2 regions of the Kitasatospora sp. NPDC008115 genome follow, and region 2 is predicted to be linked to the other one. Evidence: riboswitches for the same ligand, from Rfam matches in the RefSeq annotation. Region 2 holds a riboswitch; the other holds the start of a gene.
The links. Region 2 has a riboswitch for glycine ahead of gcvP (aminomethyl-transferring glycine dehydrogenase). Riboswitches for the same ligand answer to the same signal wherever they lie in the genome.
Positions count from the first base shown of each region.

Region 1: another riboswitch for glycine. It lies ahead of gcvT (glycine cleavage system aminomethyltransferase GcvT); the one in region 2 lies ahead of gcvP (aminomethyl-transferring glycine dehydrogenase).

Region 1 covers NZ_JBIBHU010000023.1:106,987-113,887, forward strand. Annotated here, with positions in the region: gene ACFZBX_RS26735 (L-serine ammonia-lyase) at 84-1,451, opposite strand; gene glyA (serine hydroxymethyltransferase) at 1,640-2,908, opposite strand; gene gcvH (glycine cleavage system protein GcvH) at 2,989-3,375, opposite strand; gene gcvT (glycine cleavage system aminomethyltransferase GcvT) at 3,472-4,593, opposite strand; glycine riboswitch at 4,813-4,919, opposite strand; gene ACFZBX_RS26755 (enhanced serine sensitivity protein SseB) at 5,110-5,892, shown strand; gene ACFZBX_RS26760 (enhanced serine sensitivity protein SseB C-terminal domain-containing protein) at 6,068-6,901, shown strand, end outside.
Region 2 covers NZ_JBIBHU010000034.1:66,563-73,463, forward strand. Annotated here, with positions in the region: gene ACFZBX_RS32445 (glutamate--cysteine ligase) at 1-615, opposite strand, end outside; gene ACFZBX_RS32450 (hypothetical protein) at 985-1,605, shown strand; gene ACFZBX_RS32455 (DUF5999 family protein) at 1,947-2,138, shown strand; gene gcvP (aminomethyl-transferring glycine dehydrogenase) at 2,227-5,127, opposite strand; glycine riboswitch at 5,366-5,469, opposite strand; partial or broken gene ACFZBX_RS32465 (PRC-barrel domain-containing protein) at 5,686-6,075, shown strand; partial or broken gene ACFZBX_RS32470 (DUF2382 domain-containing protein) at 6,484-6,901, shown strand, end outside.

The DNA.
Region 1 (6,901 bases), on a different contig from region 2:
AGGGGTTCACCCGCCCGGGCGAGCGTGCGGCCGGCCCGGTGCGCCGCCGGGGGAACGGGCCGGGGGACGTGCCGGGGGAGGCGTCAGCACTCGATGACGTTGACGGCGAGGCCGCCGCGCGAGGTCTCCTTGTACTTGATCTTCATGTCCGCACCGGTCTCCTTCATGGTCTTGATCGCCTTGTCGAGGGAGACGTGGTGGCGGCCGTCGCCGCGCAGGGCCATCCGGGCGGCGGTGACGGCCTTGACGGAGGCCATGCCGTTGCGCTCGATGCAGGGGATCTGGACCAGGCCGCCGACCGGGTCGCAGGTGAGGCCGAGGTTGTGCTCGATGCCGATCTCGGCGGCGTTCTCGACCTGCTCGGGGCTGCCTCCGAGGACCTCGGCGAGGCCGCCGGCGGCCATCGAGCAGGCGGAGCCGACCTCGCCCTGGCAGCCGACCTCGGCGCCGGAGATCGAGGCGTTCTCCTTGAAGAGCATGCCGATCGCGCCCGCGGCGAGGAGGAAGCGGACGATGCCGTCCTCGTCGGCGCCCGGGATGAAGTTCAGGTAGTAGTGCAGGACGGCGGGGATGATGCCGGCCGCGCCGTTGGTCGGGGCGGTGACCACCCGGCGGCCGGAGGCGTTCTCCTCGTTGACCGCCATCGCGTAGAGGGTCACCCACTCCATCGCGTTGGCCGGACCGATGCCCTCGGCGCGCAGCGCGCGGGCGGCCGCGGCGGCGCGGCGGCGCACCTTGAGGCCGCCGGGGAGTATGCCCTCGCGGGACATGCCGGCCCGGACGCACTCCTGCATGACCCGCCAGATCTCCAGCAGCCCGGCGCGGATCTCCTCCTCGGTGCGCCAGGCCTTCTCGTTCTCCAGCATCAGGCCGGAGATGGACAGGCCGGTCTCCCGGGTGAGGCGCAGCAGCTCCTCGCCGGTGCGGAAGGGGTACTTCAGCGCGGTGTCGTCGGGCTTGACCCGGTCCGCGCCGATGGCGTCCTCGTCGACGACGAAGCCGCCGCCGACCGAGTAGTAGGTCTTCTCCAGCGCGGTGGAGCCGTCGGCCCGGAAGGCCCACAGGGTCATGCCGTTCGCGTGGTACGGCAGCGAGCGGCGCCGGTGCAGCACCAGCTGGCTGTCCGGGTCGAAGTCGATGGCGTGGACGCCGAGCAGGTTGATCCGCTTCTCGGCGGTGATCCGCTCGACGTCGCGGTCGGCCTGGTCGACGTCGACCGTGCGCGGGGAGTGGTTCTCCAGGCCCAGCAGCACCGCCTTCGGGGTGCCGTGGCCGTGGCCGGTGGCGCCCAGCGAGCCGTAGAGCTCGGCGCGGACGGCCGTCACCTCGGTCAGCAGGCCCTCCGACTTCAGGCGGCGGGCGAACATCCGGGCGGCGCGCATCGGGCCGACCGTATGGGAACTGGACGGACCGATGCCGATGGAGAAGAGGTCGAAGACGCTGATGGCCACGGAGGGACGTCCTTGTCTGGTCTCGTGGGTGGTGCCGGCAGGGAGGGAGGACGGCGGTGGCGGGAGGGGCGCGGTCGGCGGCTGACACGGGACGGGGCACCGCGCGCACTCTCCAGTGTGCGCGGTGCCCCGGAATCCCCGGTGTCCGGACGGCGTGAGCCCGGTCACCGGCCGCCGAACGGGAGGACCTACAGGTTCGGGTAGAGCGGGTACTTCTCGGTCAGGGCGGTGACCCGGGCCTTCAGCGCCTCGGCGGTGCCCTCGTCGAAGGCCGGCTTCAGGGCCTCGGCGATGATGTCGGCGACCTCGCGGAAGTCCTCGGCCTGGAAGCCGCGGGTGGCGAGCGCCGGGGTGCCGATCCGCAGGCCGGAGGTGACCATCGGCGGGCGCGGGTCGTTCGGGATGGCGTTGCGGTTGACGGTGATGCCGACCTCGTGCAGCCGGTCCTCGGCCTGCTGGCCGTCGAGCTGGCTGTTGCGCAGGTCGACCAGGACGAGGTGGACGTCGGTGCCGCCGGACAGCACGGAGACGCCGGCCTCGGTGACGTCGGCCTGCAGCAGGCGCTCGGCGAGGATCCGGGCGCCGTCCAGGGTGCGCTGCTGGCGCTCCTTGAACTCCTCCGAGGCGGCGACCTTGAAGGCGACGGCCTTGCCGGCGATGACGTGCTCCAGCGGGCCGCCCTGCTGGCCGGGGAAGACCGCGGAGTTGATCTTCTTGGCGTGCTCGGCCTTGGAGAGGATGACGCCGCCGCGCGGGCCGCCCAGGGTCTTGTGGGTGGTGGTGGTGACCACGTCCGCGAACGGCACCGGGTTGGGGTGCAGGCCCGCGGCGACCAGGCCGGCGAAGTGGGCCATGTCGACCATCAGCAGCGCGCCGACCTCGTCGGCGATCCGGCGGAACTCGGCGAAGTCGAGCTGGCGCGGGTAGGCGGACCAGCCGGCGATGATCAGCTGCGGCCGGTGCTCCTTGGCGAGGCGCTCGACCTCCGCCATGTCGACCTGGCTGCTCTTGCCGTCCACGTGGTACGGCACCACGTTGTAGAGCTTGCCGGAGAAGTTGATCTTCATGCCGTGGGTCAGGTGGCCGCCGTGGGCCAGGTTCAGGCCCAGGATGGTGTCGCCCGGCTTGATCAGCGCGAACATCGCGGCGGCGTTGGCCTGCGCGCCGGAGTGCGGCTGGACGTTGGCGTGCTCGGCGCCGAACAGGGCCTTGATCCGGTCGATCGCGATCTGCTCGACCACGTCGACGTGCTCGCAGCCGCCGTAGTAGCGGCGGCCGGGGTAGCCCTCGGCGTACTTGTTGGTCAGCACCGAGCCCTGGGCCTCCATGACCGCCACCGGGGCGAAGTTCTCGGAGGCGATCATCTCCAGGGTGGTCTGCTGGCGGTGCAGCTCGGCGTCGACCGCGGCGGCGATCTCCGGGTCGAGGGCGTGCAGGGACTGGTTCAGAACCGTCATGGTGGGGTCTTCCCGGGAGGAGAGGGGGAGGAGGGCCGGGCGCGGGGCGGCCGCGGTGCGGCGGCCGCCCCGGCGCTGGCTCAGGCCGAGGGGTTGGTGAGCGCGGTGTACTCGTCGGCGGTCAGCACCGGGCCGGTCGACTCGACGCGGACCTTGAACAGCCAGCCACCCTCGAACGGCTCGCCGTTGACCAGGCTGTTGTCGTTCTTGACGTCCTCGTTGACCTCGGTGACCTCACCGGTCACCGGGGAGAACAGGTCGCTGACCGACTTGGTCGACTCCAGCTCGCCACAGGTCTCGCCGGCGGTCACGGTGGCGCCCACCTCGGGGAGCTCCACGTAGACGATGTCACCGAGGGCGTCGGCGGCGTGCTGGGTGATGCCGATCGTGGATACACCGTCGGCGTCGGCGGCGGTCAGCCACTCGTGCTCCTCGGTGTACTGCAGGTGCTGGGGGTTGGTGCTCATGGCGTCATTCTCCAGGATGGGAAGCGGGTACGACGAAGCGGCCCGGCGCGCGGACGTTCCTCGCGGGGGAAAGCGGGGGAAACAGGTGGGGAAGGGTCAGCGGGCGCGCTTGTAGAACGGCAGCGCCACGACCTGGACCGGCTCGTGCTTGCCGCGCACGTCCACCGCGACGGTGGAGCCGGGGGTGGCGTGGGCCGCGTCCACGTAGGCCATCGCGATCGGCTTCTCCAGGGTGGGGGAGGGCGCGCCGGAGGTGATCCGGCCGATCGGCTCGCCGTCGGCGGAGACCACGGTGTACTCGGCGCGCGGCACCCGCTTGCCCTCGGAGACCAGGCCGACCAGCACCCGCGGCGGGTTGGCCTCGGCCTCGGCGGCGGCCCGCTCCAGGGCCTTGCGGCCGACGAAGGCGCCCTCGTTGGTGGTCTTGTCGAAGCGCACGACCCGGCCCAGGCCCGCGTCGAACGGGGTCAGGTCGGTGGACAGCTCGTGGCCGTACAGCGGCATGCCGGCCTCCAGGCGCAGCGTGTCGCGGCAGGACAGGCCGCAGGGGATCAGGCCGCGGTCGGCGCCTGCCTCGGTCAGCGCCCGCCAGATCTGCTCGGCGTCGCCCGGGTTGCAGAAGATCTCGAAGCCGTCCTCGCCGGTGTAGCCGGTGCGGGCGAGCAGCACGTCGCGGCCGGCCACCTGGGCCGGGAGGATCGCGTAGTACTTCAGGCCGGGCAGGTCGGCCTCGGTGGTGCCGGCCAGGATCGCGGTGGACTCCGGGCCCTGGACGGCGATCAGCGCGTAGGCGTCGCGGTCGTCGGAGACCACCGCGTTGTAGCCCTTGGCCCGGGCGATCAGCTCGTCCAGCACCAGCTGGGCGTTGGAGGCGTTGGCGACGACCAGGAAGGCGTCCTCGCGCAGGCGGTAGACGATCAGGTCGTCCAGGATGCCGCCGTCCTCGGCGCAGATCATCGTGTAGCGGGCGCGCAGCTCGCCGAGCGCGGAGACGAAGCCGACCAGGGCGTGGTCCAGCATCTCGCCGGCCTGCGGGCCGGTGATGGTGATCTCGCCCATGTGGGAGAGGTCGAACAGACCCGCCTTGGTGCGGACGGCGAGGTGCTCCTCGCGCTCGCTGCCGTAGCGCAGCGGCATGTCCCAGCCGGCGAAGTCGGTCATGGTGGCGCCGAGGGCGCGATGCAGCGCGTCGAGCGCGGTGAGGCGGAGGGACGACATGGCCAGGAACTCCTCGGTCGGGGCACTCAGGGGTGCGCGCGCCGGGGCCGACCCTGCTCAGGGGCGGTGGACCCTGCGCGCGGGCATGCGGCGGCTGGGTCTCCCCATCTGTCGTCGAACCTGAGAGCTTCACCGTCCACCTGCCCTGCAAGGGACAGCATGGCGGCTTGCACCGTGGGTGGGCGGACGGCAGGGCCGTGCGCCGCTTTCCAGATGTGCCTAACCCGTGCGGTAGGGGTGCCTGAGAGATTCCGGGGAGGACTTGCTCCTTCGGCGCCGGCTGGGCCTCCTGACGGGGGCGCTCCGGACTCTCCCGCGCGGGTTCGAGCGGCCGGTATGGAGTTGGAGGGGCCTGGGTGGATGCCACCGCAGACGCGCACATCATGGCACGTCCGCACGGATGAGGGGAGGGGGGACTCCCTCACGTCCGGCCTGGCAGCCCGGCGCGGGGGGCCGAAACGCTAGGCTGCGGGCATCGGAGAGCAGAGGACGGTACGGCGGCGGATGGGGTACCCGGTGGAGCAGCAAGGGTGGGGCGGGCCGGAGTCGGCGCCGCCGGGCGGCGCGTGGCCGGCCAACGAGCTGGAGCAGGTGCTCACCGCCGCGCTCGGCGACCCGGGTGCCACCCCCCGGGTGATCGAGGTGCTGGCGCGCAGCCAGGTGTGGATCCCGCTGCCGTCGGGCGGCGACCCGCAGGGGGGATCGCTGGACCTGCCGACGATCGAACTGGCCGGCGACCCCTATGTCCCGGTGTTCTCCTCCCAGGAGGTGTTCCTCCAGCAGGCGCCGGGGATGGCCTTCGCGGTCGCCCCGGTCTGGGAGTTCGCCCGCGGCCTGCCGCTGGGCGTGGGCATCGCGGTCAACCCCGAGGCGGCGGTGGGCATCCCGGTGCCGCCGGAGGGCGTGGCGGAGCTGCGCCGCGGGCCGCGCGAGGACCGCTGGGACGGCGACCCGGACGCGCCGCAGGGCGGCCGGGTGGCGCTGCGCGAGCCGGTGCCGGGGGAGGACCCGGAGGCGTTCCTGGCCGCCTGCCGCGGCGAACTCGCCGCGCTGCCGGGAGTGCTGACCGCGCGGCGGGCGCTGGCGAGCGTCGAGGGCGAGCCGACCGTGATGTTCGTGGGCGTCCAGCTGGATCCGCTGGCCCCGGCCGACCCGGTTGCGGTGAACGGGGCATTGGGGCGGGCGCTGGGAACCGCGCCGCTGCCCGGCGGCGTCCACCTCGTACTGCTCGACCTCGCGGACGATCCGGTGGTCGACTGGTTGGTGAACCGGGTCGCGCCGTTCTACGTGCGGGGCTGATCCGGCCTCCGGCCGTCCCCCCGGCATCCGCCGGACGGGGTGCGGGCGGGGTGGCGGTGCGAACCCTGGCACGTCGGCGTGGCGGCGGTCGGCGGCCGCCCCATAGGGTTCGTGCTGACGGCCGCCGGGCCGCCGGTGACGGACGAGGAACGAAGAAGCGCAGCGAGGTGGGCGCATGAGTGCGGGATCGGTAGCTGGCGGTGCACCGGGGCCCTGGGGCCAGGCGCCCACCGGACGCCCGGATCCGGGCGCGCTGGAGCGCGCGCTGCGCGAGGTGGCGCCGGAGCGTTACGAGGCCTACGAGACGATGCTGCACGCGCTCGCCGAGGGCCGGGTCTGGATGCTGCTCTGGCACGGCACGCCGGGCAGTGCGGACGCCCAGTACGGGAACATGGAGATCAGCGGCCACGGGTACGCGCCGGCCGTCACCTCGCCCGAGCAGCTGGCGGCGTCCGGCTGGGCGCGGGCGCACGAGGTGATCTCCGGGCGGGAGATCGCGGCCTCGCTGTACCGGACCCGGTGGGGGCTCTGGCTGAACCCGCACGCCCCGGGCGGCGGGGTGGGCGTGCCGTGGGCGGACCTGCGGCGGGTCGCCGCCGGGCTGGACCGGCTGCCGGCCGGGCCGCTGAAGCTGAGCGAGCCCCAGGTGCCGGCGCAGCAGTTCTTCGCGCTGCTGGAGCGGCAGGCGGTCGAGGTGCGCGCGGTGAAGGCGCTGCGCCGGGCCTGGGTGCGCCCGTCGGTGGGCGAACCGTACCTGGCCATCGGCCTTGACCTGTACGAGAGTTCGCCGCCCACCGTGGAGGCCGTGCGGGCGCTGATGCAGCGCGCGATCGCGGTCGCGCCGGAGGGGCTCGCGGTCTCGACGGTGGCCATGGCGGACGAGTACGACCCGGTGGCGCTGTGGATGCGGGCCAACGCACGCCCGTTCTACGACCGGGAGGCGGCCGGGCACGGCCGACCGCAGACGGGTCCGTACCCGCCGGTGCCTCCGCCGCCGTACGCCTCGCAG
Region 2 (6,901 bases):
CCACACCGAGGAGAACCGCTGCGGCGTCACCTGGAGGTGCAGTTGCAGCGAGGTCGCGGCGGCCTCGGCGACCATGGTGATGGACTCCAGCTGGAGGTGCTCGACACCCTCGATGTCCAGCGTGATGTCCTCGCCCCTGGCGGCCAGGATCTGGTCGCTCAGCAGGCTGTAGCGCTGGTTGTGGGACATCGCGTCGAGCCCGGTGTGGTCCAGCTCCAGGGTCGGCAGGATGCCGACCATCACGATCCGCGCACCGGCCTCCGCGGCCCGCCGGTCGGCGTAGCGCAGCCCGGTGTCGAGTTCCTCGCGCAGCTCCTCGAAGACGTGCCCGAAGAGCCGGTGCGGCGCGATGTTGACCTCGATGTTGAAGCGGCCCAGCTCGGTCTGGAAGTCGGCGGAGCCGATCGCGGTGAGCACCTGGGCGTTGTTCAGCAGCGGCAGGCCCTGCTCGTCGGCCAGGTTGAGCTCGATCTCCACCCCCAGGACGCCCTTCGGACGGTCGAAACGGTCCTCGCGCAGCATCCGGCCGAGCGCGTCGAGGCAGGACTGGAGCTTGCGCCGGTACATCTGCCGGTCCGAAAGGTCCGCCCGGGTCGCCACGACCTTCTCGCCCATGGTCTCCTCCTCCTGAGCCGGCCGGCCCCCGACCGTGCAAGCATCATGCCCACCCCGAAGATCGATACCCGATCGCTTCGATTGGCTTGCATTGCAAGGAAACTGATGCCGTTTCAGCGCATCTGCCGACTTGCCCGGGGCCACCGCCTGTGATAAACAGGTCACCCTGCGCACCTGTTCGAGTAGAATTCGCACTGCGCCACGGCCCGGCCCGCCATCGCCGCGAGATCCCCGGCGACAACGGCCGCGCCGGCACCGCGATCCTGCCCAACCGGACAAGGCCCAGGTCCCGTCACCGTCGACGCACCAGCCAGCCATGCCGGTATGCCGCACTCGCACGCCGATCTCGCACGGAGAGGCGACCTTGCCATGACTCTGCAGTCCCCCCAGCCCCCACCCAGTGCCCTGCGCGCGGTCCTGGCCGCGCTCGACTCGGAGACCGCGCTGCGCCAGCCCGCCGCCGCCGCGCTGCGTCATCCGACCGGGCCGCTCCTCCCCGCGCACCCGCTCGCCGTCCACGTTCTGGAGGGGCCGCGGGCCGAACTCGCCGCCGCCCGGCGCACGGGCTGGCGTTTCCTCGTCAAGGACGGCACCGAGGTGGCGGCCGCCGCCGAAGTGGTGCAGGGGGCGGAGGGGCACACCTTCTCCCACTTCACCGCCGGCCCGTACCTGGACTCCACGCTCCGGGCACTGCGGGAGGCCTGGCAGCTCGCCCAGTCCGCCCGGTTCCGCTGCCAGCCGCGGCTGCTGACCTTCCCCGGCCAGTACGCGACGGCCCTGTGGCTGCACAGCCCGGACGGCGGGCCCGGCACCGATCTGCTGATCCCGCTGGCCCCGGCACCGATGGGCGTCACCGCGCACCGCGCCCACCCGGCCGCCGAGGTGCTGCCGCTGCTGGCCCGTACGCCCGTCGCCCGGGTCCAGGTCGACCCCCGTCCGCTGCTGCTCGGTACGGCGGACGGCGCCCGGCTCGCCTCCGGGGCGCACTGAGGTCCCGGCCCCCGGGCCGTCCGACACCCGGACGGGCCATCCGGCATGGCCCGACCGGGCCGTTCGCCGGATGGCCCGTCCGGCGCCGCATTCGGCCCCCGACCACCTGAACGGGTGATCTCTGCCCGGGGGTTGTGGCGCATGTCACGAAATCGCTGCGCTCGCGTCCACAGATGCCGACACTGGGAACCAGCGTGGAAGGACCTCCTGTCCTACCCACTTGAGCGCTGGTCCACACCTGGGCCGGCGCCGGACAGAATCCGACCACCGCGGCGGTGCCCGCCGGCCACCGGCGGCACCGCATCACGGGGAGGATCGCAGAGCGAAGCGAGGGTACGCGTATGTGCCAGCACCGTCCTGAGTGCCCGTCGGCCGAGTCCGAGGACCGCGAGGCCGCCGTCCCGGTGGCCTGCCACCCGGAGCAGGGGTGGAGCCTGCTCTGCAACGGCGTCCTGCTGTTCGAGGACACCGGGGAGCTGCTGCCCGACGGCCGGGTGATCGCCCCGCGCCGTCCGGCCGCGAGCGCGGTCTGAGCCGCCGGCACTCCACGGGGGAACGAGCGCGAAGGGCAGGGCCCCGGCGGACGGATCCGCCGGGGCCCTGCCGTGTGCCGTGCGCCGGTCAGACGCCGTACTCGTCCAGCGGCGGGCAGGAGCAGACCAGGTTGCGGTCGCCGTACGCGCCGTCGATCCGGCTGACCGGGGGCCAGTACTTGTCCGCCGGGTTCACGCCGGCCGGGAAGACCGCCTCCTGCCGCGTGTAGCCGTGCGCCCAGTCGCCGGCCAGGGTGGCGGCGGTGTGCGGGGCGTTGTGCAGCGGGTTGTCGTCGGCCGCCCAGGCGCCCGAGCCGACCTTGTCGATCTCGGCCCGGATCTCGATCATCGCGTCGCAGAACCGGTCGATCTCGTACAGGTCCTCGGACTCGGTCGGCTCGATCATCAGGGTGCCGGCCACCGGGAAGGACATCGTCGGCGCGTGGAAGCCGTAGTCGATCAGGCGCTTGGCGATGTCGTCCACCGTGACGCCGGTCTCCTTGGTGAGCGGGCGCAGGTCGATGATGCACTCGTGCGCCACCAGGCCGCCGGGGCCGGTGTAGAGCACCGGGAAGTGCGGGGCCAGCCGCTTGGCGATGTAGTTGGCGCTGAGCACCGCGACCTGGGTGGCGCGCTTGAGGCCCTCGCCGCCCATCAGCCGGACGTACGACCAGGAGATCGGCAGGATGCCCGCCGAGCCCCACGGGGCGGCCGAGATCGGGCCGACACCGGTGGCCGGGCCGGCCTCCTCCTGGAGCGGGTGGTTCGGCAGGTACGGCGCGAGGTGCGCGCGCACCGCGACCGGGCCGACGCCCGGGCCGCCGCCGCCGTGCGGGATGCAGAAGGTCTTGTGCAGGTTCAGGTGCGAGACGTCCGCGCCGAACTTGCCCGGCTTGGCGAGGCCCACCAGCGCGTTGAGGTTGGCGCCGTCGACGTACACCTGGCCGCCGGCCTCGTGCACCAGGCCGCAGATCTCGGTGATCTGGGTCTCGTACACGCCGTGGGTGGACGGGTAGGTGACCATCAGCACCGAGAGGCTGTCGCGGTGCTGCTCGATCTTGGCCTTGAGGTCCTCGACGTCGACGTCGCCGTCGACCAGGGTCTTGACCACGACCACGCGCATGCCGGCCATCACCGCGGAGGCGGCGTTGGTGCCGTGCGCGGAGGACGGGATGAGGCAGACGTCGCGCTGGGTGTCGCCGTTGGCGTGGTGGTAGGCGCGGACGGCCAGCAGGCCGGCCAGCTCGCCCTGGGAACCGGCGTTCGGCTGGATGGAGACCGCGTCGTAGCCGGTCACCTCGACCAGCTGGCGCTCCAGCCCGCGGATCAGGGTGAGGAAGCCCTCGGCCTGGTCGACCGGCGCGAAGGGGTGCAGCTGGCCGAACTCCGGCCAGGTCACCGACTCCATCTCGGTGGTCGCGTTGAGCTTCATGGTGCAGGAGCCCAGCGGGATCATGCCGCGGTCCAGCGCGTAGTCCCGGTCCGACAGGCGGCGCAGGTAGCGCAGCATGGCGGTCTCCGAGCGGTGGCTGTGGAAGACCGGGTGGGTCAGGTACTCGTCCTCGCGCAGCAGCGCGGCGGGCAGCGCGTCGGCGCCCTCCGCCACCTCGGCGCCCTCGACGCCGAACGCGGCCCAGACGCCCGCCAGGTGCTCGCGGGTGGTGGTCTCGTCGGTGGAGACCGAGATCCGGTCGGCGCCGTCCTGGAAGACGTTGATGCCGTTGGCGCGCGCGGCGGCGGCGATCTCGGCGGCGCGGCCCGGGACGACCGCGGTGACGGTGTCGAAGAACTCGCCGTGCAGCAGCTCGACGCCGCCGGCCCGCAGGCCCTCGGCGAGGGCGGCGGCGTAGCGGTGGGTGCGGCGGGCGATGTCGGCCAGGCCGTCCGGACCGTGGTAGACGGCGTACATCGAGGCCATCACGGCGAGCAGCACCTGGGCGGTGCAGATGTTGCTGGTGGCCTTCTCGCGGCGGATGTGCTGCTCGCGGGTCTGCAGGGCCAGGCGGTAGGCGCGGTTGCCGTCGGAGTCGACGGAGACGCCGACCAGGCGGCCGGGCAGCGAGCGGGCGTACTCGGCGCGCACCGCGAGGTATCCGGCGTGCGGGCCGCCGAAGCCCATCGGGACGCCGAAGCGCTGGGAGGTGCCGCAGGCGATGTCGGCGCCGAGCTCGCCCGGGGACTTCAGCAGGGTCAGCGCGAGCAGGTCGGCGGCGACGGCGACGATCGCGCCCAGGCCGTGGGCCTGCTCGATCACCGGGGCGAGGTCGCGGACCACGCCGGTGGCGCCGGGGTACTGGAGCAGCACGCCGAAGACGCCGCGCTCGGCGATCTCGGCCGGGATGCCCTCGGACAGGTCGGCGACGACGACCTCGACGCCGGTGGGCACGGCGCGGGTGTTGATCACCGCGACGGTCTGCGGCAGGGTCCCGGCGTCGACCAGGAAGACGCCGCCCTTGACCTTGGTGACGCGGCGGGCCAGCGCCATCGCCTCGGCGGCCGCGGTGCCCTCGTCCAGCAGCGAGGAGCCGGAGGTGGGCAGGCCCGTCAGGTCGGAGACCAGGGTCTGGAAGTTGAGCAGCGCCTCCAGGCGGCCCTGCGAGATCTCCGGCTGGTACGGGGTGTACGCGGTGTACCAGGCCGGGTTCTCCATGACGTTGCGCAGGATCACCGGCGGGGTGAAGGTGCCGTAGTAGCCCAGGCCGATCATCGACGTGAGCACGGAGTTGCGGCCGGCCAGTTCGCGCAGTTCGGCGAGGACCTCGGACTCGCTGCGGCCTGCGGGCAGGTCCAGCGCGGTGATCGAGCGGATCGCCTCCGGGACGGCGGCGGTGGCCAGCTCGTCCAGCGAGCCGTAGCCGACCTGGGCCAGCATCTTCTCCTGCGCGGCGGCGTCGGGGCCGATGTGGCGGTTCTCGAAGGGGCTGGCCTGTTCGAGCTCGGTGAGGGTCGCGGGGGTGGTGGGGCGTCCCGAGTTCGGCTGGGCGTTCATGGTGGTCGAGGCCTCCTGGTCACGGACCGGCGGGGGTGCGCACGCCGGCCGCCTCACCGCTGCGGCAACAGCGGAGCGACCGGTCGGACGAACCCGACAGGCCTCCCCCTCTGTCATCGGGACCTGAGAGCTTCGCCCGCACGGGGCGCCGTGGGACGCCCCGCCGGCTTGCACCGTCGGTGAGGGTGGGGTCCGCCGGCTCCCTCGCCCGCGATCCTGCCCTGCTTTCCAGAGTGACCTATCCCGCACGGTACGGATGCCTGAGAGATTCCGGGGAGGAGTTGCTCCTTCGGCGCCCCGACCAGCGGCTTCCGCTGTCGGGGACTCTCCCGAGCGGGCTCGGCGGTCGCGCCCAGGGTACCAGCGGGAGGCACCGCGATCACGGCTGCGTCAGGCCGTCCGGCGACTTCGTTGCTGACGGGGCCGGTGACCCGGTCGGCGCAGCCCCGCGCCCGTCCGGCCGCGCCCCGGTCGCGGGCGTCCGGTTCATGGCTTTTGGTGTGAAGTGGCGCTGTCCTGCGGGCGTTCCGCGAGCTCACCGCACTGGAGGAGAAGAGAGTGCAGACCGACATCGACCCACGGGACCTGATCGGCCACAAGGCGGTCGACCGCAACGGGGACAAGATCGGGACCATCGACGAGGTGTACCTGGACGACGCCACCGGCCGGCCCGAGTGGGCCGCCGTCCGGACCGGCATCTTCGGCCGGGACGCGTTCGTCCCCCTGACCACGAGCGAGTTCTCCGGCGACGAGCTGCGGGTGCCGTACGACAAGTCCCTGGTGAAGGACTCACCGGACTTCGGCGTGGGCCAGCACCTGTCGCCCGCCCAGGAGCTCCAGCTCTACCGCTACTACGGGCTGGACACCCCGAGCGAGGGCCGGCCGGCCGCACCGGGCGTGGCCCCGGAGGCGGAGGCCGCCGACCTCGACTTCGGCACCACGGCCGGTACCGGCACGGCGGGCGCGCCCGCCCCGAACGGCGCGCCCGCCTCGAACGGGACGCCCGGCGCCACCAACGGGACCGGCGCGGGCCACAGGACCAACGCCTCCCGTCCGGCCAAGCAGCTCACCTTCCACCGGGCGGGCGACCTCGACAAGCCGGCCGACCCCGCCCCGGAGACGCACATCCGGCCCCTCGCCGCCCCCGCGCCCGTCACCCCCGCGGCGCCCGTCACCCCGGCCCCGGCTCCCGCCGCGGCCGCACCACCACCGGCCCCGGCCCCCACGCCTGCGCCGGCGCCCGCGCCCGCCGCCCCGCACCCGGCCGTCGAGCCGCATCCGCAGCCGCGGACTTCGCGCCCGGAGAGCGGCCCGGCCACCGCTTCCCCCACCGGCCGGGTGGAGATCACCTGCCGTGAGGAGCGCCTGGACATCACCACCGAGTGGCACGTGATCGGCACCGCCAAGCTGCGCAAGTACGTCACCAGCGAGCACGTGGAGCGCCGGGTCCCGGTGGTCCGCGAGCGGGTCCGGGTCGAACGGATCCCGGTCGGCGAGGCCGAGCGGGCCGCGCTCGACGAGAAGGAGATCGCCGAGGCGGTGGAGGAGGTCACCGTGCGCGAGGAGCGCCCGGTGGTCCGCAAGTACCTGGCGCCGGTCGAACGGGTCCGCCTGGTGATCGAGCGGTACACCACCGAGGAGGTGGTCCGCGAGGAGTTGCGGCGCGAGCAGGTCGAGATCCACGACAACGTCGCGACCACCCCCGCCGCCCCGTCGTCGCCGCCCACCGCCGCACAGAACCCGGCCCGTCAGGTGCCGGCCAGACCGCTCGTCT